One region of the Mesorhizobium sp. WSM3868 genome, then DNA from elsewhere that is predicted to be linked to it. Evidence: predicted binding sites of a transcription regulator. Region 1 holds the regulator's gene; the other holds the start of a gene.
The links. The regulator LexA, encoded in region 1, represses DNA repair genes until DNA is damaged. The targets are predictions, from matches to a motif close to TGTTCNNNNTGTGTTCNG.
Positions count from the first base shown of each region.

Region 2: the regulator LexA is predicted to act here: its motif matches at 5,932-5,949, upstream of CK221_RS00145 (PA0069 family radical SAM protein).

Region 1 is NZ_NSGB01000005.1:197,166-209,061, forward strand. Features, by position in the region: gene secG (preprotein translocase subunit SecG) at 1-444, opposite strand, end outside; gene tpiA (triose-phosphate isomerase) at 616-1,383, opposite strand; gene CK221_RS10910 (SurA N-terminal domain-containing protein) at 1,528-3,420, shown strand; gene trpD (anthranilate phosphoribosyltransferase) at 3,417-4,427, shown strand; gene trpC (indole-3-glycerol phosphate synthase TrpC) at 4,429-5,244, shown strand; gene moaC (cyclic pyranopterin monophosphate synthase MoaC) at 5,247-5,726, shown strand; gene glp (gephyrin-like molybdotransferase Glp) at 5,728-6,933, shown strand; gene lexA (transcriptional repressor LexA) at 7,050-7,784, shown strand; gene CK221_RS10940 (ComEC/Rec2 family competence protein) at 7,768-10,230, opposite strand; gene gltX (glutamate--tRNA ligase) at 10,333-11,757, shown strand.
Region 2 is NZ_NSGB01000001.1:21,362-33,257, reverse strand. Features, by position in the region: gene CK221_RS00180 (cell wall hydrolase) at 1-571, shown strand, start outside; gene CK221_RS00175 (AtpZ/AtpI family protein) at 862-1,254, shown strand; gene CK221_RS00170 (F0F1 ATP synthase subunit A) at 1,320-2,081, shown strand; gene CK221_RS00165 (F0F1 ATP synthase subunit C) at 2,161-2,385, shown strand; gene CK221_RS00160 (F0F1 ATP synthase subunit B) at 2,448-3,029, shown strand; gene CK221_RS00155 (F0F1 ATP synthase subunit B) at 3,040-3,531, shown strand; gene CK221_RS00150 (ribonuclease HII) at 3,752-4,450, opposite strand; gene CK221_RS00145 (PA0069 family radical SAM protein) at 4,703-5,857, opposite strand; gene CK221_RS00140 (glycosyltransferase) at 6,006-6,509, shown strand; gene CK221_RS00135 (hypothetical protein) at 6,703-7,677, shown strand; gene moaB (molybdenum cofactor biosynthesis protein B) at 7,692-8,240, opposite strand; gene CK221_RS00125 (4-(cytidine 5'-diphospho)-2-C-methyl-D-erythritol kinase) at 8,240-9,121, opposite strand; gene CK221_RS00120 (hypothetical protein) at 9,148-9,333, opposite strand; gene CK221_RS00115 (S49 family peptidase) at 9,417-10,274, opposite strand; gene CK221_RS00110 (methyltransferase) at 10,383-11,177, opposite strand; gene CK221_RS00105 (DUF2007 domain-containing protein) at 11,177-11,401, opposite strand; gene CK221_RS00100 (polyprenyl synthetase family protein) at 11,564-11,896, shown strand, end outside.

The DNA of each region.
Region 1 (11,896 bases):
TGTTGCGGGAGCAGTGGCCGGAGCCGTGGTGGTGCCGCCATTCGACAGCGGCGTGGTGGTCGTCGCGCCGCCCGACGGGGCGGGCGGCGCGGTGCCGGTAGCCGGCGCCGCCGGCTGCGAGCTGCCCACCGGACCGGTGGCGCCCGGCAATTGGTTGAGCACGCCCTTGCCGGCATTGCCCGAGGTCGAAGCCGGTGCCCTGTCGAGGATGTCGATCGGCTTCTCGCCGTAGCGGGCAAGGATGGAGAGCGCGAGCGAAGTCACGAAGAAAGCCGCGGCCAGGATCGCAGTCGCGCGGGTAAGCGCGTTGGCTGCGCCCCGCGCCGTCATGAAACCGGAACCGCCGCCAATGCCGAGACCGCCGCCTTCGGAGCGCTGCAGCAGCACCACCCCGACAAGGGCGAGCACGACCATAAGATGAACGACGATCAGTACCGTTTCCATAATTTATCCTGGCGAGGCCTAGCGCGGCCGCGCATACGACCGGTGATTTGGAGGCGGCTCCTTACAATGCTTTGGCGGCATTTCCAAGCCCGTGGCCGGGAATATGGGGAGCAATCAGGCCATTGCAACGATTTGGGCCGCGCCCCTGCCGCCGCGGGCCACCGCCTGCGGCTATGACATGTGCATATAGGCTTCGGCAATGGCGAGGAAGTCGGCCGCCTTCAGGCTTGCGCCGCCGACCAGCGCGCCATCGACATTCTCGACGCCGAGCAGCTCCACAGCATTGGACGGCTTGACCGAACCGCCATAGAGAATGCGCATTCTGGCCGCGGCATCGCCGAGCAGCGCCGTCAGCTTGCCACGGATATGGGCATGCGCCTCGGCGACGTCGGCCGCGGTCGGCGTCAGGCCGGTGCCGATGGCCCAGACGGGCTCGTAAGCGATGATGGTGTTGGCGGCGGTGGCGCTCGCCGGCACGGAACCGTCGAGCTGCCGCGACAGGACATCGAGCGTCGCGCCGGCTTCACGCTCGGCGCGCGTCTCGCCGATGCAGATGATGGCCACCAGCCCTGCCCGCCAGGCGGCCGAAGCCTTGGCATTGACGATCGCATCGTCGTCGCCGCATTGCTCGCGCCGCTCGGAGTGGCCGACGATGACATGGCTTGCGCCGGCATCCTTCAGCATCTCGGCCGAAATCTCACCCGTATAGGCGCCGCTCTCCTTGGGGTGGCAATCCTCGCCGCCGGCGCGAACCGGAGTGCGCGAAAGGATCTCGGCGGCCTGGTGAAGCAAGGTGGCCGGAACGCAGACCAGGGCTTCCGTCTCCGCATCGAGGCCGCTCATGAAGCCGTTGCCGATCATCCTCAACTCGTTGAGCGAGGCGCTGGTGCCGTTCATTTTCCAGTTGCCGGCAACGAGCGGACGGATTCCAGGGGTCATGGCGTCGAGTTCTCCAGGCAACATAAGGCAGCGCCCTCAGTACCAAAATCGGGCCACAAAGCAATCGACAGTGGGCCGGAAGGACGCTATTGCGCTTGTTTCAGAGTCGGCGCATGCGAAAATGCGCAAAGATCGGAAGTGGGCATGCTTGGTATTTTGAGAAGCGCGGCGGGCACCTGGGTCGCGAAAGCTTTGCTGTCCTTGCTGGTGGTGAGCTTTGCCGTCTGGGGTATTTCCGGGCGCCTGTCGGGAAGCTTGGCTGGCCATCATTCGGTGATTACCGCCGGCGGCACCACGGTTTCGATCAACGAATACCGCCTCGCCTACGATCGCCAGATCAACCTGCTGTCGCAGCAATATGGCCAGCGCATCACGCATGAACAGGCTAAGCTGCTCGGCCTCGACAACCAGGTTCTGGCGCAGCTCGTCTCCGGCGCCGTTCTCGACGAGCAGGCTCGCAAGCTCGGGCTTGGCCTTTCCAAGGACCGGCTGGCCGAGCTGACGCGCGAGGATCCGGCCTTCAAGGGTCCAGGCGGCCAGTTCGACCGCAGGACCTTCGAATATCTGCTGAGCCAGATCGGCATGCGACCCGAGGACTATCTGAAGAACCGCTCGCAGGTGGCGGTCCGCCAACAGATCGTCGAGGCGATTTCCGACGGCCTCAAGGCGCCGCAGACCTTCCTGAAGGCGGTCGCGCTCTATCGCGGCGAGGACCGCACGATCGACTATCTCGTCCTGCCGAAGACACTCGTCCAGCCGATCGAGGCGCCGTCCGACAGCGCGCTGAAAACCTATTTCGAAGCCAACAAGAAGAACTACGCGGCGCCGGAATACCGCAAATTCTCCTATATCCGGCTTGAGCCGCAGGACATCATGGACCCGACGGCGGTGACCGATCAGCAGGTCGCTGACGACTACAACAAGAACAAGGCGCGCTATACGACACCCGAAATGCGCACCATCGAACAGCTGGTGTTCAAGACGCCGGACGCGGCCAAGGCGGCATTTGACTCCCTGAAGACCGGCGCCACCTTCGACAAGATCGTCACCGCCGAGGGCAAGACGCAGGCCGACACCGTGCTCGGCACGCTGGCAAAGGACAAGATCGCCGACAAGGCGGTGGCCGACGCAGCCTTCTCGCTCAACGTCAATGAGGTCAGCCCGGTGGTTCAGGGCGCCTTCGGCCCGGTGCTCTTGCGCGTCACCGAGATCAAGCCGCAGGTGGTGAAGCCGCTTTCGGAAGTGTCCGACCAGATCCGCAAGGATCTTGCGCTCGGCGAGGCAAGCCGCGTCCTGCTCGACGTCCACGACAGCTACGAGGACACCCGCGCTTCCGGTGCCTCGCTTGCCCAGGCGGCCGACAAGCTAAAGCTCAAGGTCGTCACCATCGACGCCATCGACCGCACCGGCCAGCGGCCGGACGGCACGATCGTCAACGACCTGCCGCAATCGGCGGACCTCATCAAGGCCGTCTTCGAGGCCGAGCCGAACACCGAGAATGAAGGCCTGACCACTGCCGCCAACGGCTTCGTTTTCTATGAAGTCCAGTCGATCACGCCGGCGCGCGACCGCACGCTGGAGGAGGTTCGCCAGAAGGTGGTGGCCGACTGGACCGCGGCCGAGACCGACAAGCGGCTCACCGCCAAGGCCGGGGAGTTGGAAAAGCGCCTCAAGGCCGGTGCGACGCTCGACGTGATCGCGGGCGAGCTGAAGCTCGAGAAGCAGACCAAGCGCGGCCTGAAGCGCGAAGCCGACGATGCCGATTTCGGCAAGGAGGGCGCGGTGGCCATGTTCGGCGTCGGCGAAGGCGGCACGGGCCTGATCCCCTCGCCCACCGGCGACGGTCAGATCCTGTTCAAGGTTGCCGAAGTCTTCGAACCTGCCGGTGCCGATGGCAGCTCTGTCCCGGAAGACGCGCAGAAATCTTTCAGCGCCGGCATATCCGACGACCTGCTCGATCAGCTGGTGGCGCAGCTGCAGTCGCAATATGACGTTCGTATCGATCCGGCCGCCGTTTCCCAAGCACAGACACGATGAGCGCGCTTAAGACATATATTGCCAAGGTCGCGACCGGCACCGCGCTCTCCTTCGAGGAAGCGCGCGAGGCCTTCGACATCATCATGTCGGGCGACGCGACGCCGGGGCAAATCGGTGGCTTCCTGATGGCGTTGCGCGTGCGTGGCGAGGCCGTGAGCGAGATCTCCGGCGCGGTCGCCACGATGCGCGCCAAGATGCTCCGCGTCGAAGCCCCGCGCGGCGCCATCGACATCGTCGGCACCGGCGGCGACAATTCGCATTCGGTCAACATTTCGACCGGATCGGCATTCGTCATCGCCGCCGCGGGTGTCCCGGTGGCCAAGCACGGCAATCGCGGCCTGTCCTCGCTGACCGGCGCGGCGGACGTGCTGATGGCGCTCGGCGTCAAGGTCGACATCGCACCGGAGACGATCGGCCGCTGCATCCAGGAGGCCGGCGTCGGCTTCATGTTCGCGCCAGCGCATCATCCGGCGATGAAGCATGTCGGTCCTGTCCGGGGCGAGCTCGGCACGCGCACCATCTTCAACCTGCTCGGGCCTCTGTCGAATCCAGCCGGCGTCGGCCGGCAGATGGTTGGCGTCTTCCTGCCCGAATGGATCATGCCGGTGGCTGAGACGCTGAAGGCGCTGGGCACCGATCATGCCTGGGTCGTGCACGGCGACGGTTATGACGAGATCACCACCACGGGCGAGACGCAGGTCGCAGAGCTCGCCGGCGGCGAGATCCGCACCTTTACCCTCACTCCGGAAGCGGTCGGACTGAAGCGGCATAACAAGGAAGACCTGCGCGGCGGCGAAGCGGCCTACAACGCCAGGGCATTGCGCGATATGCTGGGCTGCGCTGCCGGCGCTTATCGCGATACCGTGCTGATGAATGCCGGCGCCGGGCTGGTGGTGGCCGGCAAGGCAACGACGCTCGGCGATGGCATCGAGGCAGCAGCGCAGGCCATCGACAGCGGCCGGGCACTGGCGGTGCTTGACAAGCTCATCGAGATTTCGAACGGTTAGAATTTTGTCCGATATCCTGCGCAAGATCGAAGCCTACAAGCGCGATGAGATCGCCGCCGCGAAGCTCAGCGCGCCGCTTGCCGAGGTCAAGGCGAAGGCCAAGGATGCGGAACCCCCGCGCAGCTTCCTTGCGGCGCTTGAGGCCAAGCGGAAGGCCGGCGGCTTCGCGCTGATTGCGGAGATCAAGAAGGCCAGCCCTTCCAGGGGCTTGATCCGCGCCGACTTCGACCCGCCGGCGCTCGCCAGGGCCTACCAGCAAGGCGGTGCTGCCTGTCTTTCGGTGCTGACCGACGCGCCGTCCTTCCAGGGCGCGCCCGGCTTTCTGACCGCAGCGCGCGCCGCCGTTAGCCTGCCCGCCCTGCGCAAGGACTTCCTCTTCGACCCGTATCAGGTTCATGAAGCCCGCGCCTGGGGCGCGGACGCGATCCTCATCATCATGGCGAGCGTCGACGACGCCTTGGCCAGTGAATTGGAAGCCACGGCCTTCGATCTCGGCATGGAGGCGCTGGTCGAGGTGCATGACGAACAGGAGATGGAACGCGCGCTTCGCCTCTCGTCGCGGCTGATCGGCATCAACAACCGCGATTTGAGAACCTTCGAAACCAGCCTCGACGTTTCCGAGCGGCTTGCCGCCATGGTCCCGGACGACCGGCTGCTGGTCAGCGAGAGCGGCATCTTCACCCATCAGGACTGCCGGCGGCTGGAAAAGAGCAAGATCGGCACCTTCCTCGTTGGCGAAAGCCTGATGCGGCAGGCCGACGTGGCCGCCGCGACCGCCCTTCTGCTGACGGGCAAGGCGCCGGCCGAGGCCGTTTGAGGATGCCCGCGCTTACGCATCTCGGCGCCAAGGGCGAAGCCAACATGGTAGATGTCGGCGGCAAGGCCGAGACGACGCGCACGGCCATCGCCGAAGGGTATGTCACCATGCAGCCGGAAACGCTGGAGATGATCCTGGCCGGCGACGCCAAGAAAGGCGACGTGCTTGGCACGGCGCGCATCGCCGGCATCATGGCGGCCAAGAAGACGCATGAGCTCATCCCGCTTTGCCATCCCCTCCTTCTGACCAAGGTTGCCGTCGAGATCGAGCCCGATCACGCGCTTCCCGGCCTGAGGGTCACCGCGCTTGCCAGGGTTACCGGCAAGACCGGGGTGGAAATGGAGGCGCTGACCGCGGCGTCGGTTGCCTGCCTCACCATCTACGACATGGCCAAGGCAGCGGACCGCGCCATGGCGATTTCCGGCATCAGGCTGGTCGAGAAGACCGGCGGCAAGTCGGGCGACTACAAGGCAGGTCCTTAGCATGGCTTTGCTTCCGGTCGCCGAGGCGCTCCAACGCCTGTTGGACGGCGCGACCGCGCTGCCAGGCGAAAGCGTGCCGCTGGCCGACGCGGCCGGCCGGGTCCTGGCCGACCCGGTGGTGGCTCTGCGCACCCAGCCGCCCTTCAATGCGTCGGCGATGGACGGCTATGCCGTAAGGGCCGCCGACGTGGCCTCGGCGCCGGCCCGGCTCTCCGTGATCGGCATGGCGCCCGCCGGGCGTGGCTTCACCGGCTCTGTCGGCAAGGGCGAGGCCGTGCGCATTTTCACCGGCGCGCCGCTCCCCGAAGGCGCCAATACCGTCGTTATCCAGGAGAATGTCCGCGATCTCGGCGGCGGCAGCATCGAAGTGACCGAGCCGACCGCGGAAGGACGCAACGTCCGTCGCCGCGGGCTCGACTTCTGCGAGGGCGACCTGCTCCTCGAAAAAGGCCGCCAGCTCGATCCGGCGGCGCTTTCGCTGGCGGCATCGGCCAACCATCCGAGTCTCAACGTGGTGCGGCAGCCGCTGCTCGCCATCATCGCCACCGGCGACGAATTGCTGCCGCCGGGCAGCGCGCTCGGCCCCGACCAGATCATCTCGTCGAATGCCTATGGCCTCACAGCTACGGCCCAGTCGGTCGGCGCGCGCGCGCTCGACCTCGGCATCGCCGCCGACCGCAAGGACGCGATCGCGGCCCTGGTCAAGAAGGCGGTCAAGGCCGGCGCCGACGTCATCGTCACGCTTGGCGGCGCCTCCGTCGGCGACCACGACCTGATCCACGACGTGCTGACCGGCGAAGGCATGCAGCTCGACTTCTGGAAGATCGCCATGCGTCCCGGGAAGCCGTTGATGTTTGGCCGGCTCGGCGACATTCGCTGCATCGGCCTGCCCGGCAATCCGGTCGCAAGCCTGGTCTGCTCGCAGCTGTTCCTGAAGCCGCTTCTGGCGCGGCTGGGCGGCCGGTCCTGCCGGCAGGAAATCCGCACGGCCCGGTTAGGCGCCGCAATGCACGCCAACGATCTCAGGCAGGACTATGTGCGCGCCGTGGTCCGCGAAGATGCGGGGGCGCTGATCGCAACACCGTTCGGCATCCAGGATTCCTCGATGCTGAGGATGCTCGCCGATGCCAATGGCCTGATCGTGCGCCAACCCTTCGCACCGGCGGCTGAAGCCGGCGAGGAATGCAGCGTTCTGATGTTACGCTGAACAAAACGTCAACACATTCACTAAACTTTAAACGGTTGCGGAACACAACTGGAACAGATAGTGTTTGTTCTGGGTTTGTTTTTCTGATTCTGGTTTCAGAACCCATGGGGGCCGCCATGCTGACGCGCAAACAACATGAACTGCTGATGTTCATCCATGAACGGCTCAAGGAAAGCGGCATTCCGCCGTCTTTCGACGAGATGAAAGAAGCGCTCGACCTTGCCTCGAAATCGGGCATCCACCGCCTGATCACGGCGCTGGAGGAGCGCGGTTTCATTCGCCGGCTGCCGAACCGAGCGCGTGCACTTGAAGTGCTGCGCCTACCTGACTCGATCGCGCCCGGCCTCAATGCGGCGAAGAAATTCTCTCCGAGCGTCATCCAGGGCGGCCAAGGCAATCTCGGTCGCCAGATCAAACCCGCGGCGCCCGCACGCACGCCGACGCCCAGCAATGACGACGACGCCGTTTCGGCCGTCTCCATCCCGGTGATGGGTCGCATTGCCGCCGGTGTGCCGATCGACGCCATCCAGCACCAGACACATTCGATCACAGTGCCGCCGGACATGATCGCCGGCGGCGAGCACTACGCGCTCGAGGTCAAAGGCGACTCGATGATCGAGGCCGGCATCTTCGACGGCGACACGGTCATCATCCGCAACGCCAGCACTGCGAGCCCCGGGGAGATCGTCGTGGCGCTGGTCGACGACGAGGAGGCGACGCTGAAGCGCTTCCGCCGCAAGGGCGCCTCTATCGCGCTCGAGGCTGCCAATCCGGCCTATGAGACGCGCATCTTCGGTCCCGATCGCGTCAAGGTTCAGGGCAAGCTCGTCGGGCTCATCCGCCGCTACTGAAGGGCTGCGGCTTGGCTTCCGGCTTCTCGGGCTTCTTGTAAGGCGCCAACCCCCTCGCCTCACGCGAGTAGCGCCGCTGTTCGTGCCAAGGGCGGTACGGTTTTTCGACGGCGTATTGAATGGTTGCTCGCGCCGTCGCCGATTGCGGATCGAAGAAGACGGCGGCACTGCCGTCGCGCGCAAGCTGCCGCTTGGTGACGACGAGGATACGTGGATCGCGGCAGGGATTGTAGGCCGTGGCGTCGTTGATGACGATGAGGTCTGCGAAGTCGCAGGCAGGCCTGGCAGCTTCGCGGTTCTCGGCGAGCGCGACGATCGCGCCCGATGGATGCCGGCCAATGCAGAGATCGCCCGTGCAGTAAAAGGGCGATCCAGGCGGCAGGTCGACGGGATCGGCTATGTCCAGCGTGCCCTTGGCGAATGTCTCCGGCGGCACGATCGTTTCGGCCTTGAGCGCGCGTTTCCAGTTATCGGTAGTGAACTCGTTGGAGCGGGCACGATTGATGGCGAGTTCGCCGCCGCCGATCGGCATCGCCACCAGATGCGCGTCCTCCGAGATCAGCAGGTCCGGCGTGCGCACCTGCGGGATGATCATGACGGCCGCGGCAGCGAAAGGAATTGCGGTCAGCCTGAGCCACGTAGTCGCCATCGTGGCGATGACGAGCGCGATCGTCGCCAGCAGCACCGAATGGATCGAGATCAGGCCCACGGCATCGACCGGCGACCACTCCGAAATCCACGCCGAGATCGCGATCATGGCCGCCAGGCCCTTGCCCATCAAATAGAGGAAGGGCCCGTCGAAGCCGAACGGCATCATGACCGCGCTGGCGACGGCCAGAAACATCACGATCGTGACGATCGGCATGATCGCGAGATTGGCCAGCAGGCTGAGCGGCGAGACGCGCTGGAAATGCCAGATGGCAAACAGCGCCGTGGCACTTCCGGCAATGATCGACGTCATTGCGGCGCCACCTGCTCCGACTGCCAGTTTGTGCGACATGAACCGCAGGAACGAACGCTTTTCCGGCGGCGCTCTCACCTTGCCGGCGCGGTAGTCGGACCAGCCGGCATAGGCGCCGACAAGGGCGGCGGTTGCCGCGAACGACATCTGAAAGCTCGGGCCAACCACTTCATGCGGCGACACAAGGATGACGGCGATGGCCGAGATCGCCAAATTGCGCATCGTCAGCGCGGCGCGGTCGAAAAGCACGGCGATCAGCATGACGGCCAGCATGATGAAGCTTCGCTCGGCGGCGACCACCAACCCGGAGATGACGAGATAGGCGGCGATCGACATAAGCGCGATTGCCGCGGCATACTTCTTCACCGGCCGGCGTGACGAAAAATCCGGGAACAGCGCAAAGGCGCCGCGCAGCAGAAGCATGACCGTGCCGGCGACCAGCGCCATGTGCAGGCCCGAAATCGAGATGATGTGATAGATGCCGGTCCGCCGCATCGCCTCGTTGATGTCCTCGGGAATGCCGGCGCGCACGCCGACGATCAGTGCAGCGGCAATCTCGCCTTCGGGTCCGCCAATGGTGCTTCTGATGTGATCGGCAATGTTTTCGCGCGCGTTCTCGATGGCTGAGGCGATGCTCGTCTGAGCGATCGGGTCGGTTGGCGGAATGAGTTTCGGGTCGCCGAGGAAAAATCCACTGCCGCCGATGCCGGAAAAATAGCTGTCGAAGGAAAAATCATAGCTTTCGGGACGGACCGGCCCGGTCGGCGGCAGGAGCCGTGCGTAACCCGTCACCAGCGATCCAGCCTTCATGCCGGCCGGGATCCTGCGTGCCGAGAGCCTGACGCGATCCGGTGCGTAGCGCAGCTTTGGATGCGCGGTCGAGATGAGATCGATGGTCAGCCTGACGCGGCCATTGGCCATTTCCTCGGCGACGGCGACGCGGCCTGTCAGCCGCGTCTGGATTTCGGAGCCGAGCATCGGTGTTGCGGCGCACCAGGTCTCGACCTTCGCGGCGACGAAGCCCAGCGCGCAAAACAGAGCCGCCATAAAGACCAGGTGTGTCTTCAGCCAGGGACGCGAAACGGCCGCGCATAGAGCCATCAGCGCCACCGCCGCCAGCGGTCGGTAAAGATCCGGCTCGGCGCTCAAGGAATAATAGAGTATCACGCCGGCGGCCAGGAACACCGGCACCAGCAGGAAGCCGATGCCGCGGTCGAGCTCGGTGGAGGCTGCCTCGGCCACACCCCGGCGAAACGCGGAAAACGAGGCACGGCGGAACCGCCTGCGGATTAAGTCGATGGCTGCCGGCGGACGAGCTTGTAGCGAAGCATCGCCGTCCGGCGGCAAAATTTCGGCGGCCGGACGCGGCACTGGAACCAAAACCGGTACAGCCTCGGCAGGCACGGTGGCGGCAAACAGCAGGCGCTCGCTCACGCCAGCCGTCGTCTCCTCGCCCTCCTCCGCACCCCGGCCACGTCCAGCCATCGGGTCTGCCCCTTGCGCCCCAGACCTCCTATGCTACATGAACGCCCACCGCGCGAAAGTCCGCGCAAACATGCCCGCTTCAGTGCTTCTTCCGAGAGTTCCATGTCCGACAAGGTCGTCACCCGCTTTGCCCCCTCGCCCACCGGCTATTTGCACATCGGCGGCGCGCGCACGGCGCTGTTCAACTGGCTCTACGCCAGGCACACGGGCGGCACGATGCTGCTGCGCATCGAGGACACCGACCGCGAGCGCTCCACCGAAGCGGCGACGGCCGCTATTCTTGACGGACTGACCTGGCTCGGCCTGTCATGGGACGGCGAGGCCGTGTCGCAGTTCGAGCGCGCGCCGCGCCACCGTGAGGTGGCAGAGGAGCTCGTACGGCTGGGCAAGGCCTATTTCAGCTATGAGACGCCTGCCGAGCTGGAGGCGATGCGCGAGGCGGCGCGGGCCAAGGGTCTGCCGCCGCGCTACAATGGCCAGTGGCGCGACCGCGAGCCCTCCGAGGCGCCTCCCGGCGTCAAGGGCGCCATCCGCATCAAGGCGCCGACCGAAGGAGAGACCGTCGTGCACGACCGCGTGCAGGGCGAGGTGCGATTCCCGAACAAGGACCTCGACGACTTCATCATCCTGCGCTCGGACGGCAACCCGACCTACATGCATGCCGTCGTCGTCGACGATCACGATATGGGCGTCACCCACATCATCCGCGGCGACGATCACCTGACCAACGCCGCGCGCCAGACCGTAATCTACAACGCCATGGGCTGGACCGTGCCGTCGATGTCGCACATCCCGCTGATCCATGGTGCCGACGGCGCCAAGCTGTCGAAGCGCCACGGCGCGCTCGGCGTCGAGGCTTATCGCGCCATGGGCTATCTGCCGGAGGCCCTGCTCAACTATCTGGCCAGGCTCGGCTGGAGCCACGGCGACGACGAGGTGATGTCGATCAAGGATATGATCTCCTGGTTCGACATCGGCGACGTCAACAAGGGCGCCGCCCGGTTCGACTTCGCCAAGTTCGAGGCGCTGAACGGCGTCCATATGCGCAAGATGGACGACAAGGCGCTGTTTGATATTCTCGTAGCCACCCTGCCCTATCTCGAGGGTGGCCCGGCGCTCGCGGCCAAACTCGACGACAGGCGCAAGGCACAGCTGCTTGCCGCCATGCCGGGCCTCAAGGAGCGGGCAAAGACGTTGGTCGAGCTTGTCGATGGAGCCGGCTTCCTGTTCGCCGAGCGGCCCTTGCGGCTCGACGAAAAGGCTGCGGGGTTGCTTGGCAGCGACGCCCGCGCCATTTTGCGCGGCGCCCATGCCGCGCTCGCCGCGATCTCCAGCCAATGGAGCGCCGCGACCGCGGAAGCCGCTATTCGCGATTTTGCGCAGGCAGGCGGCCATAAGCTCGGCGCCGTGGCTCAACCGCTGAGAGCTGCGCTCACCGGCCGCAGCACCTCGCCCGGCGTGTTCGATGTGCTCGCTGTGCTCGGCCGTGAGGAGAGCCTGGCGCGGGTTGCGGATCAAATCGATTAGGAGCGAACTGGCCCAAGAAGATTGGCATTGAAAGGTGTGTTTCGCAGTGCAACATTAGGCCTTGGCCCAATCTGGCACGCACCTCCTAAAATGCGGTGGCAAGTTCGCGCATTCCGGTGATTTCGACGTGTCGTTTGCA
Region 2 (11,896 bases), on a different contig from region 1:
CATCCTCGCCACCGCCTATGCCCAGTCGGCGCCGGACTATGCCAAGGCCTCGCCCTTTGAGGCTCTGCTGCAGGACGATCCGAATGACGGCCGCTTCATTCCGCCAATGGGCAAGGGGGATCACGCCTGGATGCAGAATCCGCTGCCGGCGGCCGTCTTCTCCAAGCCGGAACAGGAATGCCTCGCCAAGGGCATCTATTTTGAGGCGCGCAGCGAACCGGTGCGCGGCCAGGCCGCGGTGGCGCAGGTGATCCTAAACCGCGTCCGCAACCCTGCCTATCCGAAGACGATCTGCGGTGTCGTCTACCAGAACGACAACTGGTTCAACCGCTGCCAGTTCTCCTTCGCCTGCGACGGCAGGAAGAAGCGCATCAACGACGCGGTCGCGTACAAGACCGCCCAGGATGTCGCCATGGCGGTGACCGCCGGCAAGATCTTCATCCCCGAGGTCGGATCCTCGACGCATTACTACGCCAACTACGTCCATCCGGGCTGGGCGCGCGCCATGCAGCGCATGACCAGGATCGGCCTGCATATCTTCTATCGCACCTATGGCGGCGGCTGGAGCTGAGCCGTTTAGGCGGCTCGAACTGAGCCGCTTGATCGGCACCCTGCGGCGACGCTCTTTCTCGCTTGCTGCGCGCATCGATCGGAGCGGCTTGCCTCCCGGATTCGCGCCGAGTCCTCGCACAGGCGTGACGGGCACGATGTCGCACCCGGATAAGTCGTTGATTTGAAACGGGAAAATACATCGCTTTGAAGTTCGGCCCGTGGCTTGACGGGCGCGGACCCGCTAACTATGTTGCCGGCGACTTTAGAAGCGGACGGACGGTGATCGTCTGCCCGGGCAGGGGGGTTGCGATGGCCGACAAAAACGGGCCAGACGGAACCGGAGAAACCGGCCGCGGCAGGCAGCCAGAAGCCACCATCCGCGACGACGAACTTGAGCGCCGCCGGCGCGAGCTTGAAGCATCGCTTGCATCAAGACGCACGGACCGGCTCGAGGGGAAAGACGAAGCGAAAGCTGCGACCGGTTACGGTCAGGCCCTGAAACTGTCCAGCGAGTTCATCGCCGGAGTGGTGGTTGGTGTCGGCCTGGGCTGGATCATCGACCGCTTGGCGGGAATCGCGCCCTGGGGTCTGATCGTCGGCCTGCTGCTGGGTTTTGGCGCCGGTATACTCAATGTCCTGCGTTCGTCGGGACTTGCATCGGAATTCGGCCAGGGCGGCAAGCCGCCCGAACCGAAGGACTGAAGTAAGGCGCCGCAAGGCGCGAAAGAAACTTAAGAAGCCGGTTGTGGCTTTGACGGGGATTTAAAGTGGCTGCTGCTGACCAGGTCGATCCGATCCACCAGTTCCAGATCCATCCGATCATCCCGCTTCATATCGGCGGCTACGACATTTCTTTCACCAACTCCGCTTTGTTCATGGTCGTGACGATCGCCGTCGCTTCCGCTTTCCTCTACATGAGCACCGCCAGCCGCGCCCTCATTCCTGGCCGCCTGCAGTCGGTCTCGGAAATGGCCTATGAGTTTGTCGGCAACATGCTGCGCGATGCGGCGGGCAAGCAGGGCATGCAATTCTTCCCGCTGGTGTTCTCGCTGTTCATGTTCGTGCTGGTCGCCAACCTGATCGGCCTGTTCCCCTATTTCTTCACCGTCACCAGCCACATCATCGTCACCTTCACGCTGGCGATCCTGGTCATTGGCACCGTCATCGTCTACGGCTTCGCCAAGCACGGCCTCGGCTTCCTCAAGCTGTTCGTGCCGCATGGCGTGCCTGGCTATCTGATGCCGCTGGTGGTGGCGATCGAAGTCATTTCCTTTGTCTCGCGTCCCGTCAGCCTCTCGGTTCGTCTTTTCGCCAACATGCTGGCCGGCCACATCACGCTGAAAGTGTTTTCGGGCTTCGTCGTCAGCCTCAGCGCGCTGGGTGCGGTCGGCATAGCCGGCTCGGTCCTGCCGCTCGCCATGGCGGTTGCCCTGACGGCGCTGGAACTGCTGGTCGCCTTCCTGCAGGCCTACGTCTTCGCGGTGCTGACCTGCATGTATTTGAACGACGCTCTGCACCCGAGCCACTGATCGATTTTCACCGGCGCCCCGGCGCCAGCATACCCAACGTACCAACCGCAACGATTACGAAAACCACAGGAGTTTTGAAATGGACGCAACTGCAGCAGCTGCTATCGGCGCTGGTATCGCCTGCATCGGCATGGGCGGCGCCGGCATCGGCCTCGGCAACATCTTCGGCAGCTATCTCTCGGGTGCGCTCCGCAACCCGTCGGCCGCTGACGGCCAGTTCGGCCGCCTGATCTTCGGCTTCGCCGTGACCGAAGCGCTGGGCATCTTCTCGCTCCTCATCGCGCTGCTGCTGGTCTTCAGGTAAGAACCACGCGCTGACGAAAGGGGCCGCATGGTGCGGCCCCGCCGTATGGACAGGGGAATGAGATGTTCGTGACATCTGCCTTTGCGCAAGAATCCGCGCCGGCCACGGCCGAGGGCGATACGCATGCGGGCACCGCCGTGCCTGCCGAGGAGCATGGCACGTTCCCGCCGTTCAATGCCGAGACCTTCCCGTCGCAGATCCTGTGGCTCGTCATCACCTTCGGGCTCTTCTATTTGTTCCTGAAGCGGGTTGTGATGCCGCGCATCGGCGGTATCATCGATGTCCGCAACGATCGCATCACCCAGGATCTCGACCACGCCGCCAGGCTGAAGGGCGAGGCGGACGCTGCCGTTGCCGCCTATGAGCAGGAATTGGCGGAAGCTAAGGCCAACGCCAACAAGATCGGCCAGCAGGCGAGCGACGCCGCCAAGAGCGAAGCCGAAAGCACGCGCAAGAAGCTCGAGGCGGAACTCGAGAAGAAGCTCGGCGAAGCCGAGGCGAGCATCGCCTCGATCAAGGCCAAGGCGATGAAGGAAGTCGGCACGATAGCCGAGGACACCACGTCGGCCATCGTCGAGGCGCTGGTCGGCGGCAAGACCGACAAGGCCGAGATTTCGGCCGCGGTCAAATCCGCGACCCGGTGAGGAGGCCATCATGGACGCCACATCACTTGCCACGCTCTGGGCCACCATTGCCCTGATCATCTTCCTCGGCGCCGTCATCTATCTGAAGGTGCCGGGCATGCTCGCAAAGTCGCTCGATTCCCGCGCGGCCAAGATCAGCAGCGAACTCGAGGAAGCGCGCCGCCTGCGCGAAGAGGCCCAGCAGCTGCTCGGCCAATACCAGCAGAAGCGCAAGGAAGCCGAGAAGGAGGCCGCCGACATCGTCGCCGCCGCCAAGCGCGAGGCCGAGCTCCTTGCTTCCGAGGCGCATAAGAAGACCGAGGACTACGTCGCCCGGCGCACGGCGCTTGCCGAGCAGAAGATCAGCCAGGCCGAACGCGAAGCGATCGGCGAGGTGCGTGCCAGCGCCGTCGACATCGCCGTCGAGGCCGCCCGTGCGCTGCTCGCCGCCAAGGTCGACGCCAAGGCCGGCGCCGATTTGTTCAAGTCGGCGCTGCAGGACGTGAAGGCCAAGCTGAACTGAGCGGCTCTGCCGTTGCTGACATGAAGCCGCCTGGGCAACCCGGCGGCTTTTTTGTTTTGGGCGCGAATAATCTCCCCTCTTGAGGGGGAGATGTCGCCGAAGGCGACAGAGGGGGTCGTTGCGCGTAGAGCTCGACCCTTGTGCGACTAAAAGAGGGCGTCGGTGCTTCACGCGCGACGACCCCCTCCGCCTGCCGGCCATTTCCCCCTCAAGGAGGAGATTAATCTATTCCCTCGAAGCTCTCTTCCGCTTCCGCCACCTCGACGCCGCCCAACCGGAACGGCGCGAACGACGCCCTGTGCAGTCGCGCCACCGGGCCATGCGCCTCGATCGCGGTCCGGTGGCGGACCGTCGCGTAGCCCATATGCATTTCGAAGCCGTAATGCTCATGATGGCCGCCGCAGCCGCACATCATGCGGTCGCGCATCACCTTGGCGATGATCGAGGCGGCGGCGATAGACTGCGAGCGCTGGTCGCCCTTGATCAGCGCGCGGCCCTCGCAGGTGAGCCCTGGCGGCACGTCGCGACCGTCCGCCAGCGCCAGTTTGGGCGGCAGCGACAGGCCAGCGGCGGCGCGGCGCATCGCTTCCAGGCTGGCTTTCAGAATGTTGCTGTTGTCGATGCCTTCGGCGCTGATCGAGGCCATCGAGACGCTGAGCGCCGAGCCCAGGATTTTGAGGAACAGCGCCTCGCGCTGCAGATGGGTGAGGCGCTTGGAATCGTCGAGCCCTTCGGGAATGTTGGCCGGGTTGAGCACCACGGCCGCGGCCACCACCGGACCGGCAAGCGGCCCGCGGCCCGCCTCGTCCATCCCCGCTACCGGCCACAGCCCCTCGGCCATCGCTTTCGTTTCAATCGAGAAGTCGGGCTTCTCGACCATTTCGAAGAGAAGCGGAGAATCGGAACGCGCGCGAGCCATGGTGCGGCGAGGTTCGCATCGGCTCCGATTCTCCGCAAGTCCCTCCGGGTCGGATGGGGCGTCGGACCGGGAGGGCACCGTCTCACGGCCGGGGACTGGGCCGGACGGGATTCTTGAGCAATTCCAGGAAGAGTGCGTAGCGGGCCTTCCGTACGAAGTTACATCAAAACAGAGGGTTAGCGGATCGCAATCCGGGCGCAAAAGTCTGCCTCCGGAGTTGCCTTAGCGCCGGCCTTCGCGGCGGCATCGTCTTCACAGCAGCATCAACTGCTCGCCGACGCCGGAGCCTGCGACGAATTGGTCGGTCCGAAGCTGCCGCCGCTCGGCATTGAGGCCGAGCCGCTTGGCGGCGATCTCGAAGCGCCGGCCGATCTGCCAGGCATAGGGTCCGGCGCCCTTCATGCGCTTGCCCCATTCCGAATCGTAGTCCTTGCCGTCGCGCATCGAGCGGATCAGCGACATCACATGCCGGTAGCGATCCGGATAATGGCGCAAGAGCCAATCCTTGAAGATCGGCGCCACCTCGAGCGGCAGACGCAGCACGACATAGCCTGCCTCCCTGGCGCCGGCGGCGCGCGCCGAATCGAGGATGCGCTCCATCTCCGGATCGGTGAGGCCGGGAATGATCGGCGCCACCATCACCGAGGCGGGGACGCCGGCATCCGAAAGCTGCCTTATCGCTTCCAGCCGCTTTGTCGGCGTCGAGGCGCGCGGCTCCATGGTTCTCGCCAGCATGCGGTCGAGCGTCGTCACCGACAGCGCCACCTTGGCGAGGCCGCGTTCGGCCATGCGCGACAGGATGTCGATATCGCGCGTCACCAGTGCCGACTTGGTGACGATGCCGACCGGATGGCCACGCGCCTCCAGCACCTCCAGGATCTCGCGCATGATCCGGTATTGCTTTTCGATCGGCTGGTAGGGATCGGTGTTGGTGCCGATGGCGATGGTGCGCGGCTGGTAGCCGGGCTTCGACAATTCCCTGTCCAGCATACGCGCCGCATCGGGCTTGGCGAAGAGCTTGGATTCGAAATCGAGCCCCGGCGACAGGCCCATGAAGGAATGCGTCGGCCTGGCAAAGCAGTAGACGCAGCCATGCTCGCAGCCGCGATAGGGATTGATCGAACGATCGAAGGAAATGTCCGGCGACTCGTTGCGCGTGATGATGGTGCGCGGCTTCTCGACCTGCACCTCCGTCTTGAACGGCGGCAGTTCCTCCAGCGAGTTCCAGCCATCGTCGAACACATGCCGGCTGACCGGCTCGAAGCGGCCGGACGGATTGATGCCCGCGGAGCGTCCGCGATTGCGGTCCGGCCGCACGCGCATGCCGCTCTGTTCTATCATTGCATTTGCCATCTCGGCTCTGCCTGCTCCGAAAGCGGCAATGTCGGCGCGCACGATCTGTTCCATTTTCGCCCTCTCCCAGGGACTGTCGGCAGGCTGTCGAATCGCTCTGTTCATGAAACTATTCCTATTTTACCAATGAGAACAAAGCAAGAACTTTCTCGTTCAGAAAGCGCAACTGGCGCAGCGCCGCGCTTTCCGCTATTCGGCTAAAATGCTCAGCGTCCTCATCGAAACCAGGAACGACGAAGAAGGCCTTGCCCGCACGCTGGCCTCGTTGATCGGCGGCGCGGTCGAGGGCGTGGTGCGCGACGTCATCGTCTGCGACACCGGCTCGACCGACCAGACGCATCGCGTCGCCGAGCATGCCGGCTGCCACCTCGTGGCCGGCGGCATCGCAACGGGCATCGGCCAGGCCAAGGGCGACTGGCTGCTGCTTCTGGAACCCGGCGCCCGGCTCGCCGAAGGCTGGATCGACGACGTCGTCGCTCACGCGGCGAGGCAGACGATGCCGGCGCGTTTTTCACGCGCCCGCGGCAATCGCATGCCGTTTCTGGTCCGGGTTTTTTCGGGCCACCGGGCTCTGGAGGAAGGGCTTGTCATCAGCAAGCGCCAGGCCACGGTGCTGGCGAAAAGCGCCCGCAGCGCCGAAGCCCTGGCGCGCGGCCTCGCCACCAGAAGGCTGAATGCCGAAATCTGGGTGGCGCCGCCGAAGTGAGCGCATGCCCTCCTTCTCTCCAGAAGGCGAAAAGAGAGAAAAGGCCGCGAACTTTGCCGGCCCATTCTATTGTGCATTGCACAAAAACCTGCAGTGGATTAGCATCTGCTTGAAGCGGGACAATCGGGATTGGGTGACGATGAAGCGGCAGACGGCTGGCGCTTCGTCGGACGCCATGCATACGAGGAACCCGATGAACCTTGGTACTCCAGACAATTCAGGCGCGGCCAGCCTGGAGGCGATCGCTCGTAATGGCAGCCTGTTCAGGCGCATCGCCGTGCGCATCCCGACCTATCTGAAAGATCTCCGCGAAAATCCGGCCTGGCTGCCGATGTTCGTGCTGGCGCGCACCATGCCGGGGCGCCGCATGCACTGGCTAGGCGCCAGACGCGTCCGCCCGCTCGACAATGCGGGAGAGACGATGTTTGCCGGCGTCGATCGCGAGGCGGTGGTCGCGGCGCTTCGCTCCGATGGACTGTTTTCGGGGTTGACGCTGCCGTCGGCGATCCATGAGGAGATCGCCGTTTTTGCGCAGCGCACGCCCTGTTTCGGCAATTTCGACCGCCGTCTCGAATTCATGCCGGGCGACCATGCCGAGGCGGAGAAGCGTTTCGGCCGCTCGCTGCTCAGCGGGCATTATTTCGAACGCATTCTCGATTGCCCGGCGGCGCTTGCCATCCAGCGGGATCCGCTGCTCCTCGAGGTCGCGCAGCACTATCTCGGCGGCCAGGCGAAACTGATCACGACGCGCGTGTGGTGGAGCTTTCCGACCGGCAAGGCCTCGGATGCCGACAAGAATCTCGCCTCGCTCGGCAAATACCATTTCGATCTCGACGATTGGCGGATGCTGAAATTCTTCTTCTATCTGGTGCCGGTCGACGCCGGCACCGGCCCGCATGTCTATGTCCGCGGCAGCCACAGGCGCCGCGCGCTCAAGCACCAGCTCACGCTTCTGGTCGGCCACCCCGCGGAAGACGTGCTGGACGTCTACGGTCCGGAAAGCCCTGTGACGCTGACGGGCGAGGCGGGCCTCGGCTTCGTCGAGGATCCGTTCGGCTTCCATATGGGAACGGTGCCGACGCATACGCCGCGGCTGATGATGGAAATCGGCTTCGGCGTCTCGCGGCCGTCGCGCCGCCGCTTCCACGGCGAGCCGGTCATCCGCTGAGCCGGACGGGGCCGCTACTCCAGCTTGCCGCCGCGCCTGAGGTGCTCGTCCAGCCGCGGCATGATCTCGACGAAGTTGCAGGGCATGTGCCGGTAATCGAGCTGCGCCTTGATGATGCCGTCCCAAGCATCCTTGCACGCGCCGGGCGAGCCCGGCAGCACGAAGATAAAGGTGGCGTTGACGACGCCGCCGGTCGCCCGGCTCTGGATCGTCGATGTGCCGATCTTGTCATAGGAAATCCGGTGGAAGACTTCCGAAAAGCCGTCCATGCGCTTTTCGAAAATCGGCTCCAGCGCGTCCGGCGTGACGTCTCGCCCCGTGAAGCCGGTGCCGCCCGTGGTGATGACGACGTCCACCGTTTCATCCTTCGACCAGGCGAGCACTTTTTCGCTGATCTTCTCGCGGTCGTCGGTCACGATGTCGCGAGTAGCCAATACATGGCCAGCCTCTGCGATGCGGTCGGCCAATATCTGCCCCGATTTGTCCTCGGCTAGGCTGCGCGTGTCGGAAACGGTCAGCACCGCGATGCGCACCGGGATGAAGGGGCGGCTTTCGTTGGTCATCAGTCGGTCTCCATGCTGCGCGTCGCGGCCACGAACCAGCCCGGATGGCGGCGGCGGATGTCGATCGCCGCGCGCTTGGCGACATTGCCGGTCTCGAACAGGCCGAAGCAGGTAGCGCCGGAGCCCGACATGCGGGCAAAGGCGGCTCCCGCTTTTTTCAGCGCCTTGAGCGCATCTCCGATCGCCGGTTGGATGGCGCGAGCGGCAGGTTCGAGATCGTTCCGCGTCGTGTCGAGCCAATTGCGCATGCCGTGAAAATCGAGGCGGCCGGGCAGCGGCGGCAATGCCTCATTGTCAGGTTTGGAAAGCGCTTTGAACACTTCGGGTGTCGAAACGGCCACGCCCGGGTTGACCAGGATGAGCGCCAGCGCCGGAAACTCCGTCAGCGGCGACACTTCATCGCCAATGCCGCGCGCAATGAGCGGCCTTGCCTTGAGGCACATCGGCAGATCGGCGCCGAGCGTCAGCCCGATCCGCGCCAGCCCCGCCTCCCCGATGTCGAGCTTCCAGAGGCGCGAAAGGCCGTTGAGCGCCGCCGCCGCGTCGCTCGAGCCGCCGCCGACGCCGGAAGCGACCGGCAGGTTCTTCTCCAGCCGGATGGCGACTGGTGGCGTCTGTTGCGCGCCGGCTTCCCGCCGCAACGCGTCGCGCGCTTTGAGTACCAGATTGTCGCCATCGATTGGCACGCCGGCGGCGAAGGGGCCAGACACCGAAAACGCATCGTCTTGGGCCAGCTCGATCTCGAGCCGGTCGCCAAAGCGCGTGAACACGGCAAGGCTGTCGAGTAGGTGATAACCGTCGGCGCGCCGTCCGGTGACGTGCAGCGCGAGGTTGATCTTGGCAGGCGCAAGCCATGTCCGGGACTTGGCCTCGGCCTCCAGAATGTCGGCTGCTGGCGAGATGGTGTTCAGTCCTTAGCCAGACGGTACTCGCCGGTCTTCGGATCCTTGACCAGCGTTCCCATCGTGCCGTTGGCCGCCTGCTTCTCGGTGCGCCGGATCTTGGCCGTCACGCGCTCGGCCTCGCGTACGAAAGCGCGATAACCGAAATAGGCGGCGGCGCCGACGACAACGAAGAAAATGATCTGCGGCATCTCACAACTCCTCCCGCGTTCTCGCGGCAAGGCCGGCCGGATGGGTCGGTCAAGCGGCCATGCTAGACGCAATCATGGCTTTTTCAAAGCCCGAAGCGCGCCCACAGCGCGCGCTCTTCCGCCGCATCGATGACGCCGCTGGCCGCGGCCGCGGCGATGTCCGGCGCCGAAAAACGCGATCCGAACAAGCCGAAACGGCCGAAAAGCCCGCGCGGCGCGGTGATCAGCCTGAGCTGCGTCTTTTCGCCGAAACGGGTCTTGAGCACGCTGCGCATGTCGCCCAGCGCATCGACGAGGCCGAGCTCGAGACCCTTTTTGGCGGTCCAGAACAGTCCGGTGAACAGATCCGGGTCGTCCTTGAGCTTGGTGCCGCGCCGTTCCTTGACGAGATCGATGAAGGTCTCGTGCACTTCGAGCTGCAAGGCTTTCAGCCGCTCGACGTCTTCCCTCTTTTCCGGCTTGAAGGGGTCGAGTACGGCCTTGTTCTGGCCCGCGGTGTGGACGCGCCGCTCGATGCCGATCTTCTTCATCAGCTCCGGGAAGCCGAAGGAGGCGGAGACGACGCCGATCGAGCCGACGATCGAGGAAGGGTCGGCGAATATCTCGTCACCGGCGATTGCGATCATGTAGCCGCCGGAGGCCGCCACATCCTCGACGAAGACGAGCACTCGTCTGTCCTTCTCTGCCGCCAGGTCGCGGATGCGCTTGAAGATCAGCCGCGACTGCACCGGCGAGCCGCCCGGCGAGTTGATCGAAATCGCAACCGCCGGCGCGTCGAAGCCGAACGCCTTCTCGATGAGCCCGGCCGTCGAGGCGAGCGACAGGCTTGGCCGGAACTGGCCGCCGCCGGGCATGATCGTGCCATGCAGCCGGATGACCGGAATGGTGACGACTGTCGAGCGCCAGGATTTCGGCAGCAGGCGGTTGAAGAAGCGTTTCACGAAAGCTTGTCTCCACAAGAGATGCTAGAGCAAGGTCAGACCTCATCCTTGCTCCCGGGCATGTAGGAATTCGCCGCGCAACGGCAATGCCGCATCGCCGGCCTCTGATCAATCGCCGAACAGCGACGCCAGCCCGTTGTTGATCATTTCGGTCCGCTCCGTCGGCTCGTTGCCGGATGCGCCGTGCAAGGTGAGCGGAGGCCGGATCGACAGTTTTCCGCGCGCGCCGAGCACCGCCCTGACGACGATGCGGATCGCCGCCGCGTCTGGGCGCGGGTGCACGCAGAGCATCTCGGCATCGCCGAAGCGGCCTTCCATCGCATCCAGGATGGCGACAAGCTGCTCCGGCCGCGCAATCGCGGCCAGTCCGCCGCGCGGCTTGACGACCGCGGCCGCACTTCTGATCCAGCGCTCGAACAGGCCGTCCTCCGTGACATGCGCTTCTCTGCGCAGCGCGTCCGGCGTGGCGCGGTCTTGCGCCGCGTTGAAGGGCGGGTTCATGACGACGAAGTCGAACGAATTGTCGGCAAGTCCGGCTCCGTGCCGTGCCCGTCCCGCAAGCGTGACGTCGGCCTTAAGCACCGAGGCGCGGTCGCCGAGATGCGCGTTCCCGGGGTGGGCAAGCGTGGCCGCGGCAAAGGCCGCCATCTCCGCGGAACGCTCGACCAGAACCGCGTGTGCCAAAGGGCAGCGCGACAGCACAGCGAGCGTCGCCGCACCGGCGCCCGCGCCGAAATCGGCGAGCCGGCCGGAAAAGCCGGATGGGACGGCAGCCGCCAGCATCATGGCGTCCATGCCGGCACGGTGGCCTTGTCGCGGCTGCACCAGCCAGAAGCGCCCGCGATGGAAGGCGTCGACCGTGTGGGCCGGCGTGTCCGGGGCGAGGGCGGTTGATGCTGCCATTATTGCCGGCGGATCTCGTTCTCGATGCCGGCATCCTTCAGGATGCGCCGTGCGGCATCGGCTTTCTCGGCATCGACCATGACGCGCCTGGGCAGGATGCCGATCGATCCGTCGAGCACGCTCATGTTCTGGTCGGCGACGAAGCAGGCGATGCCGGCGTCGCGCATGAGCGATTCGACGAAGGAGATGAGGACGGCGTCGTTGGTGCGGACAAGCTCGATCATGGAATGAAAATCGCAGGTTGCGGCGCTCATGTAAACGCCGGGGCCGCCCAGCGCCAGCCAAACCGCGCCAATTCGCCTCTTGCCGTGCGCGGTTGTGCCGACCTAGAGTCCCACCGGGACCAGGGTGTTGTCGGGCGCGTCAATGAGACGGGAGTGATCGTGGTGGGTGTCGTTCTGAATATCGAAGGCAAGCGGGAACCTGCTTCCATCCAGGATCTCATCGACCTGACGGCAGCCGACATGGGACGGGTCAACGAGCTGATCCTGTCGAAGGCCGGCTCCGACGTCGAGATGATCCCGGAGGTCGCCAACCACCTGATCTCGTCCGGCGGCAAGCGGCTGCGGCCGATGCTGACGCTCGCCGCCGCCCAGATGTTCGGCTATGCGGGCGAGGGGCACGTCAAGCTCGCCACCGCAGTCGAATTCATGCACACCGCGACGCTGCTCCACGATGACGTCGTCGACGAGAGCGCGCTTCGCCGCGGCAAGAAGACG